Regions from separate parts of the Peribacillus sp. NPDC055009 genome, predicted to be linked through region 2. Evidence: riboswitches for the same ligand, from Rfam matches in the RefSeq annotation. Region 2 holds a riboswitch; the other holds the start of a gene.
What was found. A riboswitch is a leader RNA that binds a small molecule or an ion and turns the genes downstream of it on or off. The one in region 2 is predicted to bind preQ1.
Positions count from the first base shown of each region.

Region 1: linked by a shared signal. The riboswitch ahead of ACWF5P_RS11485 (QueT transporter family protein) and the one ahead of ACWF5P_RS01940 (VUT family protein) in region 2 are both predicted to bind preQ1.

Region 1 is NZ_JBSGVZ010000006.1:50,541-54,970, reverse strand. It holds gene ACWF5P_RS11500 (DUF3892 domain-containing protein) at 1-233, shown strand, start outside; gene ACWF5P_RS11495 (hypothetical protein) at 315-1,127, opposite strand; gene ACWF5P_RS11490 (YbaK/EbsC family protein) at 1,263-1,784, opposite strand; PreQ1 riboswitch class I at 1,953-1,997, shown strand; gene ACWF5P_RS11485 (QueT transporter family protein) at 2,004-2,489, shown strand; gene ACWF5P_RS11480 (VTT domain-containing protein) at 2,613-3,269, shown strand; gene ACWF5P_RS11475 (PAS domain S-box protein) at 3,384-4,430, shown strand, end outside.
Region 2 is NZ_JBSGVZ010000001.1:382,032-386,461, reverse strand. It holds gene ACWF5P_RS01955 (alpha/beta hydrolase) at 1-45, opposite strand, end outside; gene ACWF5P_RS01950 (PadR family transcriptional regulator) at 356-676, shown strand; gene ACWF5P_RS01945 (hypothetical protein) at 980-1,129, opposite strand; gene ACWF5P_RS01940 (VUT family protein) at 1,151-1,693, opposite strand; PreQ1 riboswitch class I at 1,744-1,786, opposite strand; gene ACWF5P_RS01935 (SRPBCC family protein) at 2,037-2,519, shown strand; gene ACWF5P_RS01930 (SRPBCC family protein) at 2,548-2,988, shown strand; gene ACWF5P_RS01925 (HD domain-containing protein) at 3,126-4,097, opposite strand; gene ACWF5P_RS01920 (hypothetical protein) at 4,144-4,430, opposite strand, start outside.

The DNA.
Region 1 (4,430 bases), on a different contig from region 2:
CTGATTCAGCAGGAAAAGAAGAAATCATCGCCGTAAGGAAAAATGAAGAGGACAATATTATCGCCATCAAGACGAACTCCGGCCGCGAACTCGACTACCCCACAGCCCTTGCGGAAGCAAAGGCGGGCAACCTGGCCAATGTTGACGTCTTTCATAAATATGGACGTGACATATTGCGGAGTGAGCCCGATGGGATAAAGGAAAATAACCTGGATCAACTGCCGGAGTTTTGAAATTTCGGGGAGACTGCCTGATATGGGCAGTTTTTTTCTGTCTGGATGAGCTAAAAAAGAACCAGCATGATTAGCCGGATCTTATTTTTCGTAAGGATAGGATTCAGAGATTTCGAGCAGTCGGCCGCAGGACTCGACAACCTCGATGATTTCCATCCATGACATGTCCAGACCCAGTTCATTAGCATGGGAAATCTTATCCCGTAACTTTCGGATGGCATTCGCATCCTTCTTCCCTTTACTTTTCGAAGGGATTTGGAAGAAGTGCCTCAATTCTTTATCTTTATGTATAATATCGAATTTATCACTGATTTGCAGGCACTCTATTATATTGATATCCTCATTTTTATCAATTCTCCTTCTATATAATTCGGTTGCCTTTTCTAAACGGTCTTCGCTGATCATTGGATACCAGCTGCCATCGCCGAATCTATCCAGGATGATATCGCTCATCCTCATTTCCAATAAGGTAATATATCCGAATATCAGCATCCTGATCGGAGGCTTTTGAAGGTCGGCATGGGTAATCAACATTTTAATTGAATTATTCTCCAATACGAACACCCTTGTTTTATTCTTGAAAATATGGAGAAGCTGGATCAAAGGGGTTGAGTCCGAAACCATTTCCCTTGGTGAAAAGTTTCTCATATATTCAGAAATACTTCCTTCACCTAGTTCTTCCCTTTCGATATACCCGATGATTTCCCCTTGATCTTGGACAGCCAATATATCAAAATTCTTTTTTTCCAATGCTTTCTGAATATCCAGCGCCAGATCATTTTTATGGCAAAACTCAAGCTCCTGGGCAATGCTCTTAACCGTTATATTTTCTTCATAAAGAGTTTTAAGACTAAGATAGCTGCTATTGCTTTTTCTTACGCTTCCATTTAACATCTTTCAACCTCCGCTCAGGAACACTTTCTGCCCGTTTTCCGCTTTAATCATAGAAATGCATGCGGCCCCCACAAATAAAGTCCACTGCAGTGGACTCAATCCCAATCATGTGAATCTAATTTTTTGACACATTAATCAAATGACATCAACTGCATTGCCTACCGCCGTTTCCTCATTCTCCTTTTCTTCCCAACCCTTACAAACATCCACCCACTCCTTCGCACCTGAATATTCAAACAATTCAGCGAGTGTAAGTTCTATTGCAGAGTTCGCACTGCCGCAAGCCGGAAACAATGACTCGAAGCGCTTCATCGATACATCAAGAAAAACAGCTAAATCGTTTGCCAGACCAAACGGGCAAACGCCTCCGATTGCATGGCCGGTCTGTGCAAGCACTTCTTCAGGCGAAAGCATTCGTGCCTTGAAACCGAATGTCTGACGAAATTTCTTATTATCCACTTTAGCGTCCCCTGCGGCAACTACCAAAATCGCGTGTTCACCTTCCCCTTTAAAGGAAAGAGTCTTAGCAATCCGCGCTGGGATAACACCGATGGTTTCCGCTGCCTCAATCACCGTAGCACTCGATGTTTCGAACTCCTTTACGTCGCCTTCCCGATTCCATTGTTTAAAATGGCTTTTGACACTCTCGATCGACATTTTATATTCACTCCTTTTACGTACATATTGAAATAATATCATCCTTCATTGCAATAAATCAAAATCCTATTGTGCTACTTCTACTGGGTAAACTAATAAATTAAAACCATTCTTTACAAATTGACGAAACAAGCGTACATGGGATACTATTAATAATCGGGTAAACGCCTACACGTGGTTCGTAACCATCCCACGATAAAAAACTAGGGAGAGAGTAAAATGAATGTTCGTACACTCGTGATAAACGGGTTATTGGCTGCCTTGTATGTGGCGGTCTCATTGGTGTTTAAACCAATAGCTTTTGAGATGTTCCAATTCCGTGTACCGGAAATGTTGAATCATCTGATTGTATTCAATAAAAAGTATATCTACGGTATCGTTGGCGGGGTCTTCATATCGAATCTGCTCTTTTCGCCGATGGTGCCATATGATTTGATTTTTGGGGTGGGGCAATCCCTGCTCGCCTTATTGCTTGTCATTTATATTTCTCGTTTCATAAAAGGCATTAAAGGACGGATGATCGCCACGATTATCTTTTTCACGTTCACAATGTTTTTAATTGCAATTGAACTGAACCTTGCCTTTGGCTTGCCATTCTGGCTAAGCTGGATGACTACAGCTGTCGGTGAGTTCGTCGTCCTCCTGATCGGAGCGCCAATCATTTATGGAATGAACAAAAGAATTCAGTTTGAAAAGTGGCTTTAAAAGGAATCTTCGCGCCGTTAGGCCACTATAATGGAAAAGAGCTGTCTGCATGATGCGGCAGCTCTTTTTTTTCACCAATGAACTCGAAAATGATAAACTATTAGTAAGAATGGTGGTGGCCCTTTGAAAAAAGTCCTGACCATAATAGGTCTACTTGTAATCGCAATATTTATATACTCTAATGCTGAGCTGTTCACTTTGGTTTGGAAAAGTGACCTGGATTCTGTTATTGGTATATTGAAGGAAAACCTTCTGCTTACATTTATTGTGACATTCGTATTGATGTTTGTACAAAATTCTTTTACAATCATCCCCTTAATTTTGCTCCTGACTATCAATGTCACGATATTCGGATTCATATATGGCTATCTATGGAGTTGGTTTACAAGTGTTGTTGCCTCAGGATTCATTTTTTATGCAGCAAGAAACTGGTTTCAGGAGCTTCTCTTAAAGAAGATTGGTGAAAAATGGCAGGAAACCGTTGTGGAGCATGGCTTCATGTACGTTTTTACAGGAAGGATTTTCCCGCTTATCCCAACAAGCTTAATTAACTTGGCAGCTGGAGTCAGCACTGTCACGTTCAAGGATTTTTTATTAGCAACGGCGCTTGGCAACCTTATATACTTTTTCTTCCTATCGCTGATTCCCTATGGACTGCTATCTGTTGAAATGAACCAATATACGCTAGCTGCACTCGCACTCCTCTTCTTACTATTTTTCATTATCTATAAGCGTACAAAAAAGAAAAAGAAACTTACCTTCTTCAGAAAAAACAGGTGACCACATTGGCCCCTGTTTTTTTATTTAGGATTCTGCATATATTTTTTTTCGATAGTTTGTTAAAATGTGTATGTAATTTTACCTTTGAAATGTCTAAAATCAGGGAGAATCTCCATGTCCAAACGCTCCATCTTAGCAATATATATCCTATCCGGGATTCTTACATTAGTCGTATTCGACTATTTTTTAACTACAAATATCCAAAACAAGGAAGTCTTCGTTCAACTGCAAAGAGTGGAAGGCTTTGTTTTCCTTTTATCAATAGGCTTGGTCTTATATCTTTATTTAGCTAAAAGGGAAGAATTCAAACGATTAAAAGAGGCGGAACAACGTCGGCGTACACTCATCAATTCGATGGTTGATTTCGTTAACTTCAAGGATGGTGATGGCCGATGGCTTGAATCCAATACCTTCGGGCTGCAATTATTTCAATTGGAGCATGTAGATTATAAGGGAAAAAGAGACAGTGAGCTCGCCGAATACTCCGAATTTTATAAAGAGTCGTTGATCTACTGTGAAGTTTCCGATGAAGAAACGTGGGTAAAAGGGGAAATCACACGGTGTGAGGAAATCATCCCTCTTCCCGATGGCAATCACAAGACCTTTGATACGATCAAAGTTCCCCTGTTCAATGAGGATGGTTCACGAAAAGGCTTAGTCGTCATTGGCAGGGATATTTCTGAAAGGGTTGTCGCGGAGAATCAATTATTCGAAAGTGAACAACGCTATAAATCATTGTTTGAACACAACCCATATCCGATGCTGATGCTTGATTTAAACGGAATAATCACGACGGTGAATCCTAGATTTGAAACGGTAACAGGCTTTCAACAGGAAGAAATACATGGAGCCTCATTCATTAATTTGAACTTCTCAGCAGAAGATGCGGAATTGATCCGTACATCTTGCCAATATGTCATGGAAAACCATAAGGGAATCAAAAAAGGTAAAGATATAGAATTCCTGACGAAGTACGGGAATTCCATCTTACTTTCTTGTACGTTTGTCCCGATGATGGTTGGCGAGGATTTAGTCGGAATCATTACTTATGCTAAAGAGGTCACTCAAATCCGGGAAACCGAAGCCCGCTTAAGAAGAACCGAAAAATTATCGATAGTCGGCGAACTTGCCGCAAGTGTGGCCCACGAGGTACGAAACCCG
Region 2 (4,430 bases):
CTTTCCACCAATATATGTGAATGGCTCTGGTGCTTTCACTTTCATCTATCTAGGACCTTCTTTCTTTGCTCTTGTTGATAAATAGAATCTAAATGATTTTTGAAAAAAAATCAATTAATACCCCTTGAGTAGTGATTCTTCTATCCTATTCCGTATTTTCATTAAAACAATTAAATCATGTATATAGTATCCTTACCACACTCTTCACAACTCATCCGTTCCGAAGCACATTTTACTATGATTAAATTTATTTAGCAATCGTCATTTAACCATTTTTTTTTAGAAAAGTAAAATGCACCTTGTGATACGATGTACAACGTATTACACTTTAGAAATGAAAAGGAGGAGAATTTATTTGGATAAAGAATTAATGAAGGGAAGCATTGACCTCCTTTTGCTTTCACTTCTTTCACAAAAAAAGCTATACGGCTATGAAATCACGAAGATCTTGAAGGAAATGAGCATGGGCAAATATCAAATAAGTGAAGGCACCCTCTACTCCGCCCTGAAACGGTTAGAAAAAAAAGAATTCATAAAAGGCCATTGGAAAGAGTCCGAGTCAGGCCGCAGGAAATATTATCATGTCACCGAAAATGGACAAACAGAACTTGAACGGAAGCGAGAATGCTTTTTCTTCCTCGAAAAATTAGTTCGGAAAACCACTGAGCAATTCTAAACAAAATACAAAGCTTCCTAGCCCCATTAATGGAACGGTTCAGGAAGCTTTTTTTGATGTTTACTCGTGAATTCGTCCTGCACTCATAATTTCGCACTGTTTATTCGTGAATTCATACGGCACTCTTGTGTTCGCACTGTTTACTCGTGAATTTGCGCTGTTTACTCGTGAGTTTGGACTGTTTACTCGTGAATTTTGCACTTTTACTCGTGAATTCGTACTGCACACTTAGTTTCGCACTATTTAATCGTGAGTTTTTCACGTTTACTCGCGAGTTACTCCGTTAACGCGCAAAAAAAGGACCTATTTTGGTCCTTTTTTGTCAATTCCTTTATGCTTGCGATAATTGGCGCAGGAGAGCTTCATGCATTCCCCTTGAACATGGGGGCCATATTTTTCACGAAAGGCCTCGAGGCAATAGCATTTATCTTCTTCCTTTTTGGTTCCTTCCATCGAGTGCACCCCTCCTGGCATTTAACTGGAGACTACACGTTTCTCCAGTTCTACGTTGATTCGTCCCAACAGTACGGCACCAATTGACTGTATGATGGTTTTAACGATGATTTGCCCGATGACCGCAGCGGGTACTGCTTCCCATGGCAATATATTGGCACCCAGTGGACTTAGGCCAATCACGACAAATATCACCGAATCGAAAAATCCTCCAACGATCCCGCTGTAAAACACCCTCCAACTCATCGGAAGCTTTAAACGGGTATAAATTTCCGTGTCCGCTGTTTCTGCGACCACAAACGATAATGCGGAAGCAAATACAATCAGTAACGTATCCCCTAATAAAAATGATACACATGCAGATAGAATAAGTGCAGTGACGATACATATATAGGTCTTCTCGCGGCCGAATTTATTCTGGACCAGATCTCGGAAGATGAAGGTTCCCCCGATGAGCAATGTCCCCATCGGGATGATGAACATGCCAAAATGTAATGGCGCAAAAGCTGCTGTAACCACATTCGCCGTGATTATGGATACTAAATACAATAAAATTCTTAACATTTCTTAATTCTCCTTATACAGAAAAAACAGCACCCTAAGAAAGAGCACTGTTCTCCTTAGTTTTTTTGAGAGGGTAGCTAGAACCTCTTCCGCCCGGGCGGATTATCATTTTCCTCATTTATCGTAGCTTGAAAACGATTGGAAATCAAGAAGTTTCCATATGGCCCTTTTATGTCACGGAGAATCCGATATTAGCAATTCACTTCAAATCTTCTTCAATGCAATGACTTTGCCGATTTCTGTCGCAAAAAACTGCTTGACCGCCTGTATATGAAAGCCGAAAATCAATGATAGAGTCATGTTACGATCTTGATACCTTATTTGGCGAGGAGGAAAAAGAATTATGAAAAAAACTACGTTTGTCTATCCTATTTATATCGCAACCACACCAGAGAAGCTTTGGGAAGCCTTGACGAGTGGTGAAGTCACGAAGAAATATCACTTTGGATTGCAAGTACAGTCTGACTGGCAAGAAGGGGCAGCCGTTAAATATTTGCTGGAAGATGGGCGGATTACTGATCATGGTAATGTACTTAAATGCGAGCCGTTGCACCTGCTCTCGTTTACATGGATCATGGCAGGAGACGAAACACCTCGCGAGCAGCCTACACGGGTCACTTTTGAATTACAGAAAATGGGCGATTCGACTGTGAAGTTAATTCTTAGGCATGAGGAGCTTTTGAAGACAGATTTCGTATATGATGACAATACCTATGAAGGCTTGAATAATGGATGGCCAGCCATTCTAAGTAACCTGAAGAGCTTGCTTGAAACTGGACGGACACTGCCGTCAATATCAGTAGATTGGGATAGTGGAAAACAATAAAAACAAATCGAAAGAGAGTTGTTTTAGTATGGATACCCAAATAATCACGAAATTTAAGATAATCAAGCCAGCTAATGAAGTGTTTGAAGCCATAGTGAATCCTGAAAAAATCAGGAATTTCTGGTTCTCATCGAGTTCGGAAAGATGGGAACAAGGCAGGACACTTACATTGAGATACAACGAATACGATGCTGAAGTGGTCATTAATGTAATGGAAGTTGAGGAAAATAGGAAAATCGTGTTTGCGTGGGGCGGAAATGATCAAGAAACGATTGTTACCATTACACTAAAAGAGATGGATAAAACGAGTACAATCATTGAAGTAAACGAATCAGGATTGAGTGAGGACGACCCTGAAATAATAAACAAAATGATCGGACAAAAAGAAGGTTGGGTTTATACATTAACCTGTTTAAAGGGTTATTTAGAAAATGGCGTTAATACTTTGAGAGCATCATTGGTTTTTTAATTATTAAAGGGTGCTGGTTCAGATGTATAAGGCATCCGTTAAGCAAGCTCCTTCCTAATGTCGATTGTCTAAATCAACTAAGGGAGGAGACCTAGATGTTTCCGAGAAAAAACTGCCCGTATGGTTTGACACGAAATTCAATCGGAAATCACTTTTAGATACATGCCCTTTGAAGCTTTTTTGTAGGCTTCAATTCCCATTTTCTTGACTTTTTCCGATAAACTGGATGATATTACCAATTTAGTTCCTTGAATAACTGAAGGATCTATCAGGCGCATTTTATTTTTCCGATGTATATCGTATTCCACTTGATCTTCTTTCAACTTTACATTACCATGGATCCGTTTTAACAGGTTTTGAACTTCATGGTCTTCAGTGAAGCTTAACAAGCACATGACTTCTTCATCTGTACCGAGTAAGTCATCAAGGCTGATCAGTTTTTTTGCTAAAGCCACTTTTAAGGTCTTTGCCAAGATATCATAGCCATATATATTAAGTGGGTTCATGAAAAAATCAATAACTTCGCTGTAATACGTTTTCACAAACCATTCCGCCGATTCAATATTATCCAGATACATCCTTCCATTTATTATGATTACATGTTCTAGAAATTCTTTAATGGCTTCGATTGTGATATGTCCATATTGATACATATCCCGGAGCGTATAATCTACCCGATCGGCACATAACTCAGGTGCTGGCTGTTCAAGCAATTCCCATTTTGATTGAAAAATGACTTTACGATCATATCCAAATTCCTTCAGTATAAATGGGATTTCGGATTCCATAATGACTTGTTCATATATTTTTTCATGATAATCTTCATCCTTACAATCCAGAACGAAATCAATTACATGTGAGAATGCAGTGTGGGATACGTCATGCAGCAAGCCCGCGATTTGTTCCTCCAATGAACCTCCAAGCGCTTTTATTAAAAGCATCACACCAATTGAATGGTCAAATCGTGTGACATCCCACTTCTCATTAACTAAATAACTTGCCCCGCCTTGATGTATCCCCTTCAATCTTTGGACCGGTTTGCTTACTATCAGCTCTTCCAGAACTCCCTCTACAATGTGTTCCCCATAGATACTATCCGAAACTATCAATAACTGCCGCCTCCACCATTAGTTTACTCATTACAGACAGGTGATTTCACTGATTTTTTTCTGTAAAAATTATTTCTCCCTTTTGATTTTGCTCATATTGCTTTTTTACCAAATTTTCCAATTCCTCTTCATCATTCAAATCGACATCACTCGGATTGACCTCATCAACTCCATCTATGATCATCATTTCATTTATTATTACCTGATCTCGTGGATACACTTCAAAAATGTCTTCTACAGGAATTGTTTTATCTTTATACGGTTTATTGAATAAAAAAAAGCCGTCAAGACTATGAAAATTGATGCCAAAATACCGAATTTCTTTTTCATTTA